One region of the Streptomyces sp. NPDC005962 genome, then DNA from elsewhere that is predicted to be linked to it. Evidence: riboswitches for the same ligand, from Rfam matches in the RefSeq annotation. Region 1 holds a riboswitch; each other region holds the start of a gene.

Region 1 (5,776 bases):
CCGCGCCCGGTGCGCCCGGTGCGCCCGCCACGGCCTGCGCCGTCTGCATGCCCTGCCCGCCCTGTGCCGTCTGCCGGGCCGCATCCGCCGCGTACACCCACGCCGTCTTGCGCCGCAGCTGCACCAGCAGACCCGCCAGGCTCGGGCTGCCGGACGCCTGGGCGAGCGTCTCGTGGAACCAGTCGCCCAGCGAGCGCAGCTCGCCCAGCCTGCCGTGCCGGGCCCGCTCCTGGCCGAGCCGGACCAGACCGCGCAGCACCTTCAGATGCCCCTCGGTGCGGCGCTGGGCGGCCCTGGCGGCGCCCAGCGGCTCCAGCAGGGCCCGGATGTCCAGGAGGTCGGCCGCCTCCTTCTCGGACGGCTGCGCGACGCACGCGCCCGCATGCCGCCGGGTCGTGACGAAGCCCTCGGACTCCAGGGTGCGCAGCGCCTCGCGGACGGGCACCCGGGAGACCCCGTAGCGCCGGGCGAGCAGTTCCTCGGTCAGCCGGCTGCCGGGCGGACAGATACCGGAGATGATGTCGTCACGGATCGCCGTGCACACCGCATGCGCCGAAATCCGGCGACCGCCCTGGAGTGCGGCCGTATCCCCGTTCACTTCCGGTCCCGCATTGTCGAACCTCCGCCTCAACCCCGCGAAACGCATCCGATTGACGCGCGTTCAGCGACTCTATTCGAAGCGGCCGGGATTTCCGATGGGCGAAGGAAATTCAGGGATATTTTTTGGTCACGGCGGCGGACGCACGACGAAGGCCCCGCCCGGAGCGGACGGGGCCTTTCGACAGGGGCGGGCGACGGGTCAGAGGCTGACGCCGTGCGAGCGCATGTACGCGAGCGGGTCCATGTCGGAGCCGTACTCGGCGGTGGTGCGGGCCTCGAAGTGCAGGTGCGGGCCGGTGACGTTGCCGGTGGCGCCGGACAGGCCGATCTGCTGGCCAGGGGTGACCTTCTGGCCGACCGAGACACCGATCGACGAGAGGTGGCCGTACTGGGTGTAGGTGCCGTCGTTCATCTTGATGACGACGTTGTTGCCGTAGGCACCGCCCCAGCCCGCCTCGACGACCTCGCCGGAGCCCACCGACTGCACCTCGGTGCCGGTGGAGGCCTGGAAGTCGATGCCGGTGTGGCTGCCGGAGGACCACAGGCCGCTGGAGGCCTCGTAGCCGGTGGAGACGGAGGAGCCGTCGACGGGCGACACGAACGTGTTGAGGGCCTTGCGCTCGGCCTCACGCGCGGCGCGCTCCTTGGCGTCACGCTCCGCCTTGGCCTTCTTCTCGGCGGCCTCGGCCTTCCGAGCGGCCTGCTGGCGGGCCACGGCCTCGGCCTTCGCCTTGGCGGCGGCGGCCTCGGCGGCGTTCTTCTGGGACTGGGCCTGCGCGTCGATCTGGTCGGAGAGACCGTCGCCCATCACCATCGCCTGGCGGAGACCGGTGTCCTGGGGAGACGGCGTCTCGCCGGTCGCGGCGAGGGCCGGGCCGGCGATGCCGGCGACGACGCCCGAGGCGACCGTGGTGATGCCGGCGATGTTCGCGCCGGTACGGACGGCGGTCTGGCTGGGACGTCGGTGCTTCCCGGCGGCACGGGTGAACGCCATGCTGTGGCGCACTCCTTTCCTTCCCTCTCGCCTACCGGGTTAGCTGACGGGTTCGGAGCAGGAAGGTCTCCTACGGGCCCCTCCCCCGGCCGGGGAAGGCGTCCGATTCACCCCAGGGACGTTTGGGTCCCCGGCTCCCCTGGCACTCGCACCATGGGACTCGGCGATGGCTGTCCGTGCCGCGGATGCGGCGGATATCCGGCGAACAGCCGCACTGACGCTAGACGGGCCGCGTTTCGATCACCAAACAGTTACGGGTTTTTGTTGTTCTCGCCACAAACCAAACAGCCCGCAAATCGGTCATACGGGAAGGACCCCGGCGTCTCACACGACGCCAGGGTCCTTTTTCGGGTGGTGCGTTGAGCGGCTTCAGCCGGTGATGACGCTCACCTCTCCGATGCCGAGCGCCTTGACCGGCTCCGCGATCCGGGCGGCGTCACCCACGAGCACCGTCACCAGCCGGTCGGCCGGGAAGGCGCTCACGACCGCCGCGGTCGCCTCCACCGTCCCCGCATCGGCGAGCCGGGCGTACAGCTGCGCCTGGAAGTCGTCCGGCAGGTGCTGCTCGACCTGGTCGGCGAGGGTGCCCGCGACGGCTGCGGCCGTCTCGTACTTGAGCGGGGCGACGCCGACGAGGTTCTGCACGGCGACATCGCGCTCGGCGTCCGTCAGCCCCTCCTCCTTCAGCGTCCGCAGCACCGTCCACAGGTCCTCCAGCGCCGGGCCGGTGACCTCGGTGGCCACCGAGCCGCTGATCGCCAGCAGCGAGGCGCCCGCCGAGCCGCCGCCGGCCGGCGAGGGCGGCGTCGAACGCAGCACCTGGCCGAAGGAGCGCACCCCGTAGGTGTAGCCCTTCTCCTCGCGCAGCACCCGGTCCAGGCGGGAGGTGAGGGTGCCGCCCAGGCAGTAGGTGCCCAGCACCTGGGCGGGCCAGACGCGGTCGTGCCGGTCGGCGCCGATGCGCCCGATGAGCAGCTGGGTCTGGACCGCGCCGGGCCGGTCGACGATCACCACACGGCCGGTGTCGTCGCCGACGATCGGCGGGACCGTCCGCTGCGGCGGCGGGCCGCCGGTCCAGGCGCCCAGGGTGTCGGCGAGTGCCTGGTCGAGGTCGACACCGGCCAGGTCGCCGACGATGACCGCGGTCGCGGTGGACGGCCGGATGTGCGCCTCGTAGAAGGCCCGCACCGCCGCCGCGTCGATGCCCTCGATGGTCTCCTCGGTGCCCTGGCGCGGCCGGGACATCCGCGACTCGGCCGGGAACAGCTCCTTGGCCAGGGTCACCGAGGCGCGGCGGGCCGGGTTGGCCAGCTCGTGCGGGATCTCGTCCAGCCGGTTGGCAACCAGCCGCTCGATCTCCCCGTCGGGGAAGGCGGGGGCGCGCAGGGCGTCGGCGAGCAGGCCGAGCCCCTTGGGCAGCCGGGAGACCGGCACCTCCAGGGAGACCCGGAGGCCGGGGTGGTCCGCGTGGGCGTCCAGGGTGGCGCCGCAGCGCTCCAGCTCGGCGGCGAACTCCTCGGCGGTGTGCTTGTCGGTGCCCTCGGACAGGGCGCGCGCCATGATCGTGGCGACGCCCTCCAGACCGGCCGGCTCGGTGTCCAGCGGGGCGTCCAGGTTGATCTCCACGGCGATGACCTTCTGGCCGGGGCGGTGGCAGCGCAGCACGGTGAGCCCGTTGGACAGCTCACCGCGCTCCGGCGCCGGGAAGGCCCACGGCTTGGGGGCGCCACCCTGCGGCTGCGGGTGGAAGGTCATGGTGGCGGTGACGGCGTCGCTCACTGGGCCGCCTCCCCTTCTGCGTCGGTGTCGGCGGCTTCGGCCTGGTCTGTGTCATCGGCGTCGGCGGCGTCGGCGCCCTGGACGGGCTCGTAGACCAGCACGGCGCGGTTGTCGGGGCGCAGCCGCGCCGCGGCCACGGCCCGCACCTCCTCCGCGGTGATGTCCAGGACCCGGTTCACGGCGGTCAGGGCCAGCTGCGGGTCGCCGAAGAGCACCGAGAACCGGCACAGCTCGTCGGCGCGGCCGCCGACGGTGGCCAGCCGGTCCAGCCACTCGCGCTCGATCTGCGCCTGGGCGCGCTCCATCTCCTGCGGCGTCGGGCCCTCCGCGGCGAAGCGGGCCAGCTCCTCGTCGACGGCGGCCTCGATGCCGGGCACCTCGACCCCGCCGGAGGTCTTCACGTCCAGCCAGCCCAGCGACGGCGCGCCCGCCAGCCGCAGCAGGCCGAACCCGGCGGCGACGGCCGTACGGTCGCGGCGCACCAGGCGGTTGTGCAGCCGGGAGGACTCGCCGCCACCGAGGACGGTCAGCGCCAGGTCGGCGGCGTCGGCCTCACGGGTGCCGTCGTGCGGCAGCCGGTAGGCGGCCATCAGGGCGCGGGCCGGGACCTCCTCCTCCACGACCTCGCGCAGCTGCCCGCCGATGACGTCGGGGAGCGTGCCGTCGCGGGGCGGCCGCTTGCCCTCGTGGGAGGGGATGGTGCCGAAGTACTTCTCGATCCAGGCGAGCGTCTGCTCGGGGTCGATGTCACCGACGATGGACAGCACCGCGTTGTTCGGCGCGTAGTACGTGCGGAAGAACTCCCGGGCGTCCTCCAGGGAGGCGGCGTCCAGGTCGGCCATCGAGCCGATCGGGGTGTGGTGGTACGGATGGCCCTCGGGGTAGGCCATGGCGATGAGCTTCTCGAAGGCCGTGCCGTACGGCACGTTGTCGTAGCGCTGGCGGCGCTCGTTCTTGACGACGTCCCGCTGGTTCTCCAGGCTCTCCTCGTCCAGCGCGGTCAGGAGGGACCCCATCCGGTCCGCCTCCAGCCACAGCGCCAGCTCGACCTGGTGGGCGGGCATCGTCTCGAAGTAGTTGGTGCGCTCGAAGCTGGTCGTGCCGTTGAGCGAGCCGCCGGCGCCCTGGACCAGTTCGAAGTGGCCGTTCCCCGTCACCTGGGACGAGCCCTGGAACATCAGGTGCTCGAAGAGGTGGGCGAGGCCGGTACGCCCCTTGACTTCGTGGCGTGAACCGACGTCGTACCAGAGGCAGAGCGCGGCGACCGGGGTCAGGTGATCCTCGGAGAGCACCACCCGCAGGCCGTTGGCCAGACGGTGCTCGGTCGCTTTCAGGCCGCCGGAGCCGGCCTGTTGCGTGGCCGTGTGACCCATGGGCATGTACGTCCCTTCGATCGCGTGATGGAGCGCGTGTGAACCACGTGATGAGCGCTTCTGTCACTGTATGCAACCGCACGGACATCTGGCGAAGTTCCCGTCACGCAAAGGTCGGGCCAAGGTCATCTCAAGCTCTCCCGGGCCGACCGGAACGGGGCCCGAGGGGGCCGTGCGGGGCCGCTCACGGGGTCGCTACGGGACGGCCCGTTCCACAGTTGTCGGTGGACGGGGCCACAATGGTCCGCGTCAGATCCAGCTCTGCCGTTGAAGGAGCCGCAAGCGCGATGGCCCGCCGCAGCACGAAGAGTCCGCCGCCGGACGACTTCGAGGAGCGCATCCTCGACATCGACGTCGTCGACGAGATGCAGGGCTCCTACCTCGAGTACGCCTACTCGGTCATCTATTCGCGCGCGCTGCCCGACGCCCGCGACGGGCTCAAGCCCGTGCACCGCCGCATCCTCTATCAAATGAACGAGATGGGGCTGCGCCCCGAGCGCGGCTTCGTCAAGTGCGCCCGCGTCGTCGGCGAGGTGATGGGTAAGCTCCACCCGCACGGCGACTCGTCGATCTACGACGCACTGGTACGCATGGCGCAGCCGTTCTCGATGCGCCTCCCGATGGTCGACGGCCACGGGAACTTCGGCTCGCTGGGCAATGACGACCCGCCCGCCGCGATGCGGTACACCGAGTGCCGGATGGCCTCGGCGACCTCGCTGATGACCGAGTCCATCGACGAGGACACGGTCGATTTCTCGCCGAACTACGACGGCAGCGAGCAGGAGCCCGTCACGCTCCCCGCCGCCTATCCCAACCTGCTGGTCAACGGCACGTCGGGGATCGCGGTCGGCATGGCGACGAATATGCCGCCGCACAACCTGGGCGAGGTCGTCGCCGCGGCCCGCCACCTGATCAGGCATCCGAACGCGGATCTTGAGACGCTGATGCGGCATGTCCCGGGCCCCGACCTGCCGACCGGCGGCCAGATCGTCGGGCTCGCCGGCGTGCGGGACGCGTACGAGACGGGGCG
Region 2 (5,776 bases), on a different contig from region 1:
AAGACCCAGCCGCCGTCGAACTCCACCAGAGTCTGACGCCAGTTCATATCGGGATGGCCGCAGAAGCCGGCCATGGTGCGGCTCAGCGACTGGATGCCGCTCATCGCGGCGGCGACGGTGTCGGCCTCGTCCTTCCTGACGTCCTGAGATCGGGCCATCAGCAGACCGTCGGCGGAAACCAGGATCGCGTGACGTGCCCCGGGTACTTCCAGGGCGCTGTCAAGCATCCATGACAGGTCGTTGTTCACTGAGGATCATGCCCTTCCCTGTTCGGGTTTGCGGAGCGACCGGACTGTGTGCCGCGCTGGAAGGCGCCCATGATCGAAGCGGCTTCCTCGCTCGTCCGGGCTTGGCCGTCTGCCGCGTCGGAGCGCGGCACGATGGAGATGGAGCCCTTGCGGCGGCGTTTGGGCAGTCCGCCCGCGGTGGAATCGCTCTCTTCGGAAGCGGCTGCCGGAGACACGGGGGACACGGAGGGCGCGGAGGGCGCGGGCTGTTCTTCCGGTTCGGGCATGTTGGTCAGGAGGTCCTCGGGAAGAAGCACCACCGCACGCACACCACCGTAGGGAGAGGCCGAATCGACGGAGACGGTGAAGCCGTAACGGGAGGCGAGCACACCGATCACGGCGAAACCGAACTGCGGCGGATTGCCCAGGCCCGTGACGCCCGTCGCGCGCTGGGCGGAGAGCAGCTCGTCGGCCCGGTTCTTCTCCTCCTCGTTCATACCGACACCGGCGTCATCGATGATGATGCAAACGCCCTTGGGCACGGTGCGGATGGTGATGTCGATGGGGGAATCGGGGGCGGAGTAGCTGGTCGCGTTGTCCAGCAGCTCGGCGAGGGCCAGCGCGACGGGTTCGACGGCCCGGCTGACCAGGGCGAAGTTGCTCTGGGAGCGGATCTCCACGCGCGTGTAGTGACGGATGCGGCCCTTGGCACTGCGCACCACGTCGTACACGGAGGCGACGGCCCGCTGACGGCCCAGCCAGCCGTCACACAGAACGGCGATCGACTGCGCACGGCGGCCGAACTGCGAGTTCATGTGGTCGATCTCCAGCAGGTCCTGGAGAATGTGGTGCTCGCCGTACCGGTCCTGCAGCTTCGTGATCGCAAGCTGCTGCTCGTTGGCGAGACCCTGAAGCGTCCGCATCGCGGACTTCAGAGCGCTCTTGGTGGCTTCCTCGGCGCGTACTTGAGCATCCTGAACCGCTGTTGCGTAGTTGTTTTCGAGTTCGGCGGTGCGGTTATCCAGCTCCGCCTTCTCCTCGCTGAGCTTCGCTCTCGATTTTCGACCGCGGATAATGGCGGTTGCGGCGAGAGGCGTGCCAGCGATCAGGGCCCAGAGGGCAGGGTCCTGTATGTAATGCGTCATAAGACTCTCTTTGAACGACTAGACCGCCAGGGACTGAAGGGTGTGCTGCAATAAGAATCCGGGGTGTTATGGAGAGGCAGCGGTAAGTCAGCGTTCGTGCGGCGCCCAAAGGGACGGGGCGCACCGCACTCGGCCTGCCGGGGGCTGCGCGCAGGCAGGGGTGCGCCGGCACGGCTCCATATGCCCAACTGGCGGCATAGTGCTCCTCAGAGTGGTAACCCTCTCGGCTGATTTACCGGATCGCCGTGTATCTAACGGGCCCTTGGCTAGCCTGGCAAGCGCGGTGATCGTATCACCAGGGGCAGGTGGCCCCGTGCATGTGCCGGAGGCCCATTCAACCACCTGACACTGTTTCAGCCATCCCCGCATTCTGCCTCATTGGCCGACGTCAGCGCATGTTCCGCAGTCATGGTCGGCGCGCGCCGCAGGCCACTCCGGGCGGTGGTCCCAGACATCAGATATCGGGCATTCGCCGCGCGCTGTGAGCGCATCGTGGAGAGTGTGTGGAGAAGGCCGTCGAATTGCTTCGGCATTAATTAGCTTTACTTGCGCGTTATGGATTTACTTCCGATAAGTGGCGTATCGGAATCCATGGACCGCGGCCGGTATCGTCGGGGCGTGTCCGATCAGCCCTGCCCCGCACCCGCTCCCACCCTCTTCACCTGGGAGTTCGCCACTGATCCCTACCCCGCCTACGCCTGGCTACGCGAGTACGCCCCGGTGCATCGGACCACGCTCCCCAGCGGGGTCGAGGCCTGGCTGGTCACTCGCTACGCCGATGCCCGGCAAGCCCTGGCCGACGCCCGGCTGTCGAAGAACCCACAGCGGCACAGTGAGTCCGCTCACGCCCGCGGCAAAGTGGGCATTCCCGGCGAGCGGCGCGCGGATCTGACGACACATCTGCTCAATATCGACCCCCCGGACCACACCCGGCTGCGGCGGCTGGTCTCCAAGGCGTTCACCCCGCGCCGCGTCGCCGCGTTCGCCCCACGGGTGCGCGAGCTGACCGACGGCCTCATCGACGCCTTCGAGGAGCGGGGAGAGGCCGACCTCATCCACGAGTTCGCCTTTCCTCTCCCTATCTACGCGATCTGCGATCTGCTCGGCGTCCCGAGGGAGGACCAGGACGACTTCCGGGACTGGGCCGGAATGATGATCCGGCACGGCGGAGGTCCGCGCGGCGGAGTGGCCCGCGCGGTGAAGCGAATTCGCACATATCTGGCCGAGTTGATCCACCGTAAGCGCGCCGCACTCGGCGACGACCTGATCTCCGATCTCATCCGGGCCAGTGACCACGGTGACCACCTCACCGAGAACGAGGTCGCGGCGATGGCCTTCATCCTCTTGTTCGCCGGTTTCGAGACCACCGTCAATCTCATCGGCAACGGCGTCTACGCACTGCTGCGCAACCCCGAGCAGCGCGCACAACTCCAGCGGTCCCTGGGAGAGGGAGGAACGGAGGGAACGGAAGAAGGAGGGGAAACAGGGGACGAGGGGCTGCTCGCCACCGCCGTCGAGGAACTGCTGCGCTACGACGGCCCGGTGGAGATGGCTACCTGGCGGTTCGCCGCCGAGCCGCTCACCCTCGGCGGGCAGCACATCGCGGAGGGGGAACCGGTGTTGGTGGTGATCGCCGCCGCCGACCGCGACCCCGAGCGCTTCGCCGGTCCCGACGTACTCGACCTCGCCCGCACCGACAACCAGCACCTCGGCTACGGCCATGGCATCCACTACTGCCTGGGCGCCCCGCTCGCCCGCCTGGAGGCGCGGACCGCGCTCGCCACCCTGCTGCGCCGACTCCCCGATCTCCGGCTCGCGGTGGAGCCGGACGAGCTGCGCCGACGCGGCGGGCTCATCATGCGCGGGCTGCGCACCCTTCCGGTGACCTGGGGAAAGTGACAAACAGTCAACCGCGTGACCGTGGCGTGACCTGGGATACACCGGCTTGTGATGATCGTGTGGCGTCGCTATGTTCAACCGACAACCGAGCCCCCACACGAGAGGCGATTCGCATGCTTTCCGGGAACGGACGTCACCGCCGCCCCCGCCAGGCTCCGGCCATCGTCGTCGCCGCGGGGGTGACCGGTGCGAGCATCGCCATCCCGCTCTTCGGAGCGACCGGCGCCCAGGCCGCCCCCGCCACCACGTGGGACCACGTCGCCGAGTGCGAGAGCGCGGGGATGTGGAGCGCCAACGAGGGCAACGGCTTCTACGGCGGCCTGCAGCTGACCCTCGACATGTGGAAGAAGTACGGGGGCACCGGTTACGCCCCGCGGCCCGACCTGGCCAGCCGCTCCCAGCAGATAGCCGTCGCCGAGTCGATACTCGGCGACCGCGGCCCGGACGCCTGGCCCAGCTGCGCGCTGAACGCCGGGCTGACCGGCGGCGGTGACGCCCCGGATGTGAATCCGGGCAGTACGGCGCCCCCGTCCCGGCAGGACGCGCAGCGCGGCGACTCAGGCGGCTCGGGCGACCGCGGGGACTCGGGTGAACGCGACGGCGCCCCGTCCGGCAAGACGCCCGACGCGACGGACACCCCCGGCGCCTCGAACACCCCCGGCGCACCGGACGCGTCGGACGCGCCGGAGCAGCCCCAGGACTCCGCCTCGCCCGACGGGCCGGACGGACCGGACGGCGACGCGCCCTCCCCGTCCCCTTCTTCAGGCGCGTCGGACCCGACGCCGGCCCCCTCCTCCACCGAGGGCGGCTCCGGGGGCCCTTCGGGGGAGCACCGGGGCGAACAGGACCAGGATGAGCGGCCGAGCGGCCATGCCTCGCGCGGCGGTGCCGACAGGGCCGAAAACCCCACGGATGGCGGCTACACAGTGCGTCCGGGTGACAACCTTTCAGCAATCGCCGAAAAGCAGGAATCGGGCGGCGACTGGCGTCGGATCTACGCATCCAACGAAAACCTGATCGGAACCGACCCGGATCTCATCATCCCTGGTCAGCGACTTGACCTCACCATCAGGGGCCAGTAGTTCAGGGGGATTTGCCCGATCTGGCACCGGTGAGACATACCTCTCGTCACATTTTCCCTCCCGTCCGTCGTGTCCGGTCTCTCCACACCCGGCCCCACCTGCGCCGATGTAGCCCGAGTGACCTCGATAACACCCCTCTTCGCTGCGATAAGGGTGTTTGAACGTTTCCCGGACGTGTGTTTAACGTCTTTCCGCTCGCCACAACGAGCACCGTCGACCGTCACGCCGAGTCCTGCCGGCGGTCGTCCGGTACCGACGCGCCAGCGCCGAAGGCAGGAGCGGGGGACCCAAGGTAAGTGCCGGGAGGCCAGCAGCATCGGCCGAGCGGCTTGGGGTGAAGCTGGGTGCGGACCTCCGCACCCAGCCGGGCAACTCACGCCCGAACCCGACAGCTCACCTCGTAGGCGTCGGTGAGGAAACGAACCAACATGTCCAACGCTCAGGGCAAGCACCGTCGTCCCTCCAAGGCCACCCGTATCGTCGCGCTCGCCGGCCTCGCCGGAGCCGCGGTGGCCACCCCGCTCATCGGTGCGACGTCCGCCTCTGCCGCCACCAGCTCCCAGTGGGACCAGGTCGCGCAGTGCGAGTCAGGCGGCAACTGGTCGATCAACACCGGCAACGGCTACTCCGGTGGCCTGCAGTTCTCCTCCTCCACCTGGGCCGCCTACGGCGGTACCGCCTTCGCTCCCACCGCTGACAAGGCCGGCAAGGCCCAGCAGATCCAGGTGGCCGAGAAGGTCCTCTCCAGCCAGGGCAAGGGTGCCTGGCCGGTCTGCGGCAAGGGCCTGACCAGCGGCGGCGCCCCGTCCGCCCCCGCGCCCTCCACCCCGCAGCAGAGCCAGCCCGACTCCAAGCAGTCGGCCCCGTCCGCCAAGCCGAAGGCCGCGCCGCGCAGCGCGCCCGAGCACGCCGCGCGCGCCGAGACCCGCGGCCCGATCAAGAAGGGCGACGGCGAGTACAAGGTCAAGTCCGGTGACACCCTTGGCAAGATCGCCAAGGCGGAGCACGTCAAGGGCGGCTGGAAGAAGCTGTTCGACCTGAACAAGAACATCGTCCAGCACGCCGACGTGATCTTCCCCGGCCAGCAGCTGCACCTGAGCTGAACCGCCCCACCGTAGTCAACGAGCCCCGGCCGGGTGCGCCGCCCCCACGGTGCACCCCGCCGGGGCTTCGGTGCGGTTAGGCTCATGCTGCTACCGAAGACCCATACGAAGGAGATCCTCGTGCCGTCCATCGACGTCGTCGTAGCTCGCGAGATCCTCGACTCGCGAGGCAACCCCACGGTCGAGGTCGAGGTCGGCCTCGACGACGGCAGCACCGGCCGTGCCGCCGTCCCGTCCGGCGCCTCCACCGGCGCCTTCGAGGCCCTCGAACTCCGTGACGGCGACAAGAACCGCTATGGCGGCAAGGGCGTGGAGAAGGC
Region 3 (5,776 bases), on a different contig from region 1:
TGGTGTGTCTCTTGGTGACTTCATGTGAGAGCATGGCAGCGCATATCCCGACATGCAATGTGCATATGGAGATTCGCCCGATTGAGTGACTGACGCGCCCGTGGCCCTCGACAAGACTGAACGGACGTCACTACAAGAGGAGTTCATGTGTCCGGATCACCCACCGCCCGACGTCGCCGCCTGGCTATTGAGCTCAAGAAACTCCGAGAGGAACACCAACTCACCTGCGGGCAGGTGGGGCAGGAACTGGACTGGAGCGGCTCGAAGGTCAACCGTCTGGAGACGGGCCAGGGGCGCGTACAACCGTCGGACGTCGATGCGCTCTGCCGCTTCTATGGCACCTCGGACGAACTCCGCGAGCTTCTCAAGGAACTCGCCAAGCAATCCAAGACGCGCGGCTGGTGGCACGCGCATGGCAGTGCTGTTCCCTCGTGGTTCTCGGTCTACGTCGGGCTAGAACAGGCCGCCTCAGGACTGCGGACCTACGAGTGCGAGTTCGTGCCCGGCCTGCTCCAGACTGCCGACTACGCCCGAGAGCTCCACCTCGCTGCGCCCACTCAGGACCCCGACGATGGTGAACGCATGATCAACGTACGGATGGAGCGGCAGGCTCGCCTGACCGGCACGGCACCTCTCGACCTGTGGGCGATCGTGCACGAGAGCGTGCTGCGGCACACCATCGGTAACGCCGAGATCACCCGGGCCCAGTTCGAACACTTACTGGACATCGCCCAGTTGAAGAACGTCACGATCCAAGTACTGCCGTTCGATGCTGGCAGCTACCCCGCTGTTGGCGCATTCACGATCTTGGAGTTCCCGGATCAGGAAGATCCCGACATGGTGTACCGCGACGGCCTGACAGACTCCGTGTATCTGGAGCGTCCGGAAGAGATTGCTCTCTATGGCAAGGCGTTTGACAATCTACGTGCTCTGTCCTTGAGTCCACAGCGATCGAGCGACCTCATCAGACAAGCGGCGAAGGACTTCATCGATGACTGACATATCGCTACTCGAATGGCACAAGAGCAGCTACAGCAACGGGAGCGGGGGCAACTGCGTGGAGACGGCGAAGCTGCCGGACCGCGAGACCGTCGTGCGGGACTCGAAGCGTCCGGGCGGGCCCGTGCTCGGGTTCTCCCAGGGCGCGTGGAGTGACTTCGTCACCGCCGTGCGGTGCGACGAACTGGGCTAAGGCCTCTGGGGGCGAAGAGCCCCTTGGAGTGGGAGGTAGCGGCATGGGCGGAGTACCGGCGGGGCTGGTGGCTGCGGGTGGGTTGGTCGGCGGGTATGGGGTCGCCCGGTGGACCGGGAAGCGGCCGCTCGGTGGGGTTGCGCTGGCGGCGGCCGGGGCCGTGGCCGCCAAGGGGTGGCGCGACAAGGCGGGGAACGGGACGGCGGCCGCGTTGAGCGGGTTGTACGTGGCCGCGTTCGCCGGGTCGCATCCGCTGGCGAAGAAGGTCGGGGCGTGGCCGTCGGTCTTCGGGGTCGCCGGTGCGGTTGCCGCCGCCTCGTGGGTGCTGGCCGATCGGCGCGGGGTGTAGGGGCGTAAGCGCGTGAGGGTGCGGTGCCGGGGCGGCGATACGGGGTATCGCCGCCCCGGTGCCGTTGTGAGACGCGGACCCTGGGCTGGCGTCAGGCCCGGGCCGGGGCCAAGCTCAGGCCCGGGGTCAGTCCGAGGCGGACGTCAGGAGGTCCAGTTCCGGCCGGGTGAGCTGGAGGTCGGCCGAGGCCAGTAGGGCCGGGAGCTGGGCGGGGGTGCGGGCGCTGGCTACTGGGGCCACCACGGTCGGCTGGGCGGTGAGCCAGGCCAGGGCGACGGTGGCGTGGTCGGCGTTGTGGTTGGCGGCCACGTCGTCCAGGGCGGCGAGGACCTTCTGGCCGCGCTCGGTCTCCAGGTGCTGGGCGGCGCCCGTGGAGCGGGCGCTGTCGACCGTGGTGCCGGGGCGGTACTTGCCGGTGAGGAAGCCGGAGGCGAGGGCGTAGTACGGGAGCGTCGCCAGGCCGTGGCGGGCGGCGACGTCGGCCAGTTCGCCTTCGAAGGTGTCGCGCGAGACCAGGTTGTAGTGGGGCTGGAGGGCGACGTAGCGGGCCAGGTTCTCCTGGGCGGAGAACGCGACGGAGGCTTCGAGGCGCTCGGCGGAGATGTTGGAGGCGGCGATCTCGCGGATCTTGCCCGCCTTCACCAGCTCGTCGAGGGTCGAGATGATCTCCTCCACCTCCACCGACGTGTCGTCGTAGTGGGTGTAGTAGAGGTCGACGTAATCGGTGCCCAGGCGCTGGAGGGACTCGTCCAGGCCGGACTTGATGGCGGAAGAGGAGAGTCCGCGGGGCTCCGGGACGCCGGCGCCGACCTTGGTGGCGAGGACGATGTCGTCGCGGTTGCCGCGGGAGGCGAACCACTTGCCGAGGACGGTCTCGGACTCGCCGCCCTGGTTGCCCGGCACCCAGGCGGAGTAGACGTCGGCGGTGTCGACGAAGTTGCCGCCCGCCGCCGCGTACGCGTCGAGGACCTCGAAGGACTCGGCCTCGTCGGCCGTCCAGCCGAAGACGTTGCCGCCCAGAGAGAGCGGGAAGACGGACAGGCTGCCTATGGTCGTGCGGGTATCGGTCATACGTTTTTACAACGCGTGTGGTGGATGCGTTTATTCCGCCGTTGGCGGCAGATAGACGGACCGGCGGCCCTGGCGTCAAGGGGGGAGAGAGCGCCAGAGCCGCCGGAACGAAGGGCCGTCGGAGCGGCGACGGCCGGATCAGGGGGTCACGGGTTCAGCCCGTGGTCGCGCAGCCAGGGCATCGGGTCGATCGGGGAGCCACCGCCCGGCCGTACCTCCACGTGGAGGTGGGGGCCGGTGACGTTGCCGGTGGCGCCGACGCGGCCGACGGTCTCGCCCGAGGACACCTTGCCCGAGGTGACGACCATGGACGAGAGGTGGCAGTACCAGATCTCGGTGCCGTCATTGAGCTTGAGGACGATGCGGTAGCCGTACGAACCGGCCCAGCCCGCCTGGGTGATGGTGCCGCCGCTCACCGCCTTGACCGGGGTGCCGGTCGGGGCGGCGAAGTCCTGGCCGGTGTGGTCGGCGGACCAGATGTCGCCGGCCTGGCCGAAGCCCGCGGTCAGGGTGTACGAGGCGACGGGGAGGGTGAACCCGGCGGAGGTGGAGGCGGAGGTCTTGGCGGGGCTGTCGGCGGCCTTGGCCGCGGCGGCCTTCTTCTCGGCCTCTTCCTTCGCCTTGGCGGCCTCGGCGGCCTTCTTCTTGGCGGCGGCCTCGGCCTTCTTCTGCTCCACCAGGTCGCGGGCCTTGGCGGCGGACTTCGCGGCGTCGTCGGCGGCGGCCTTGGCGGCGGCGCGTGCCGCGGCCTCGCGTCTGTCGTCGTCCGCCGCGGTCTGCTGGCTCTCGGCCTGTTGCAGGATGCGGTTGCGCAGCGCCTCGCCCGAGTCGGTGCCGCCCGTGGTGAGGGTGGCCGCGGAGGACTGGGCGGAGCCCTGGTCGTCGGCCATCAGGGAGCCGATGCCGGGCAGGTCTTTGGCGGCGGGCAGCTGGGCCTTGACCTCGTCGGCGACGTGGGCGAGGTCCGGCATGGAGATCGGTACCGCCGGGCGGTCCTGGGCGCTCGCCATGCCGCCCGCGCCGACCGCCGCGATGACGCCGACGCCGAGGACGGCGCCGCTGCGGGCCATGGTGCCGCCGCGCTGTTTGCCGACGCGGTGCCTGCCGCGCAGTGGAGCGATGGATTCCTCGGTGGGATTCCACTCGTCCCAGACGGTTTCTTTGGCGACGGACGGCTCATCCGGTTCGGCGGCGAGGCCGACCGTGGGCCGGGCGCCGGCTCCGGCGTCGAAGCCGACTCCGTACGCGGTCGCGGTGCCGATTCCGCCCGCTGAGCGGTACGGAGCTTCGTCCAGAACGGACCTGTTGGACGCCACCGGGGCGCACTCCTTTCCTTCCCTCTCGCCTACCGGGTTAGCTGACGGGTTCGGAGCAGGAAGGTCTCCTACGGGTCAGGTTCGACCCGATTCACCCCAAGGTGGTGGTTCCCCGGTTCCCTAGGTGCTGCGGCTGCTACCGCCGTGGTGCCTGGTGATGCGTGGTGCTGAAGGTGGTGCTGGCGCTGCACTTACGGGATTCGGCGACGGCGCACGGTGCCGCCTCTGCGACGGCTACGTCGACCGCGCTGCGTTATCGAACGTTAATAGAGAGCGCGACATGATTCCAAGCTCTTCTGAAGAATCCGCGTAGCTTTGGCATGAACTTAGTAAGCAACAGGGGACAGATGGGGGCGATTCGCCTCAGTTGAAAAGGGTTGGCAAAAACCTCCGGCGGGCTGATCGTGTGTCAATCGTTATGCGCCCACGTCACGGTCGGCTACGGTCCGTGTCCGGAGCGGCGGCCGTGGTTCCGTTCGGTCCCGGTGGCCGCCGTACGGCCAGCAGCGCCATGTCGTCCGAGAACTCCCCGCCCGTATGGCGCGCGACGTCCTCCACCAGCACGTCGAGCAGCGCGCCCGGTCCGTCGAAGCGGCGGCCGCGCAGCCGCTCCTCCGGGACGTAGAACGTGCCGTGCCGGTCGCGGGCCTCGGTCACCCCGTCGGTGAACAGCAGCAGCGTCGCGTCCTCGGGGAACCGCAGCTCCATCACCCGGTCCGGCCACCCGCCGAGTTCGCCCATCCCCAGCGGCAGCGCGGCCGTCTCCGGCTCCAGGCGGCGCACCTCGCCGCCGCCGGGCAGCAGCAGCGGTTCCGGGTGGCCGCGGTTGATGAGGCGGAGGGTGGAGTCGCCGCGCGGGATCTCGCCGAGGACGGCGGTGGTGAACCCCTCGAACGCCTCCAGCTCGGCCCGCCGGGCGCCCTCGCGCCGCAACGCCCGCTCCAGCCGCCCCGCGAGCCCCTCCAGGGTCGCCTCCTGCTCCGCCGCTTCCCGGAAGGCGCCGATGAGGACCGCGACGACCTCCACGGCCTGCAGCCCCTTGCCCCGGACGTCCCCGACGATCAGCCGTACGCCGTGCGGGGTGTCCTGCACCGCGTACAGATCGCCGCCGATCGCGGCGTACCGCTCGGCCGCCACGTAGCGCGCCGCGACGTCCAGCCCGGCGATGCGGGCGGGCGGTACGGGCAGCACGGCCCGCTGTGCCGCCTCCGCGATACCGCGCGCCGAGGCCAGCTGCCGGTCGCCGCGGCGGACGACGCGGTTGATCACGAGGGCGAGCAGGGCGACGGTGGCCACCGTGGCGATCTCGGTCGCGGCCTGGGTCGGGTCCTTCACGCCGTGCAGCTCCGCCAGCAGGCATACGGCGGCGAGGGCGAGGACCGTCGTGACGATGGTCTGCCGCAGCGGGAAGAGCGAGGCGGCGACCAGCGGGGCCGCAGCGAAGAAGGGAGAGGCGGTGTACGGGGCCGGGGCGGCGAGGTCGAAGGCGACGCCGCCGAGCAGGAGGATGGCGGGGGTCCACCGGGCCAGCCGGCGCCCCGTAGAGACCTCGGCGGCCTCCTCGGCCGTGACGGGACCGGCGGCCGCACCCGGGCCCGGGGACTCGGCGGCGGGCGTACGGGCGTCCGGACGCGCCCTGCTCCCTCGCACCCGCACCGGTCTCTCTCGCTTTCGCTGGTCCATGACCCCGTCATCAGGCTTCCGGGTGCCGGGGCGCGGGGCGAGCCGGTGGCGGCCATGTGGGTGCGTCGGAGGCGCTGCCCAGCCGTGCCCGGACGCCGAGCGGCCCCGGATGACAGGCATCCGGGGCCGCAGGGTGAGCCATGGCGTTCCGCCAGGGCTCGGTGA

What was found. Region 1 has a riboswitch for cyclic di-AMP ahead of ABZ370_RS16390 (M23 family metallopeptidase). Riboswitches for the same ligand answer to the same signal wherever they lie in the genome.
Positions count from the first base shown of each region.
Region 2: it holds a riboswitch for cyclic di-AMP, as region 1 does, so the genes downstream of both, ABZ370_RS03530 (transglycosylase family protein) here and ABZ370_RS16390 (M23 family metallopeptidase) in region 1, are expected to answer to the same signal.
Region 3: it holds a riboswitch for cyclic di-AMP, as region 1 does, so the genes downstream of both, ABZ370_RS39385 (M23 family metallopeptidase) here and ABZ370_RS16390 (M23 family metallopeptidase) in region 1, are expected to answer to the same signal.

Region 1 is NZ_JBEXVE010000008.1:227,027-232,802, forward strand. It holds gene ABZ370_RS16385 (GntR family transcriptional regulator) at 1-598, opposite strand, end outside; gene ABZ370_RS16390 (M23 family metallopeptidase) at 800-1,594, opposite strand; cyclic di-AMP (ydaO/yuaA leader) riboswitch at 1,608-1,770, opposite strand; gene ABZ370_RS16395 (pitrilysin family protein) at 1,964-3,373, opposite strand; gene ABZ370_RS16400 (pitrilysin family protein) at 3,370-4,752, opposite strand; gene ABZ370_RS16405 (DNA topoisomerase IV subunit A) at 5,034-5,776, shown strand, end outside.
Region 2 is NZ_JBEXVE010000001.1:733,362-739,137, forward strand. It holds gene ABZ370_RS03510 (roadblock/LC7 domain-containing protein) at 1-248, opposite strand, end outside; gene ABZ370_RS03515 (ATP-binding protein) at 245-1,372, opposite strand; gene ABZ370_RS03520 (cytochrome P450) at 1,964-3,271, shown strand; gene ABZ370_RS03525 (transglycosylase family protein) at 3,385-4,353, shown strand; cyclic di-AMP (ydaO/yuaA leader) riboswitch at 4,608-4,775, shown strand; gene ABZ370_RS03530 (transglycosylase family protein) at 4,782-5,456, shown strand; gene eno (phosphopyruvate hydratase) at 5,571-5,776, shown strand, end outside.
Region 3 is NZ_JBEXVE010000039.1:60,957-66,732, reverse strand. It holds gene ABZ370_RS39405 (helix-turn-helix transcriptional regulator) at 148-999, shown strand; gene ABZ370_RS39400 (DUF397 domain-containing protein) at 992-1,192, shown strand; gene ABZ370_RS39395 (hypothetical protein) at 1,236-1,541, shown strand; gene ABZ370_RS39390 (aldo/keto reductase) at 1,668-2,612, opposite strand; gene ABZ370_RS39385 (M23 family metallopeptidase) at 2,759-3,928, opposite strand; cyclic di-AMP (ydaO/yuaA leader) riboswitch at 3,940-4,073, opposite strand; gene ABZ370_RS39380 (PP2C family protein-serine/threonine phosphatase) at 4,358-5,611, opposite strand.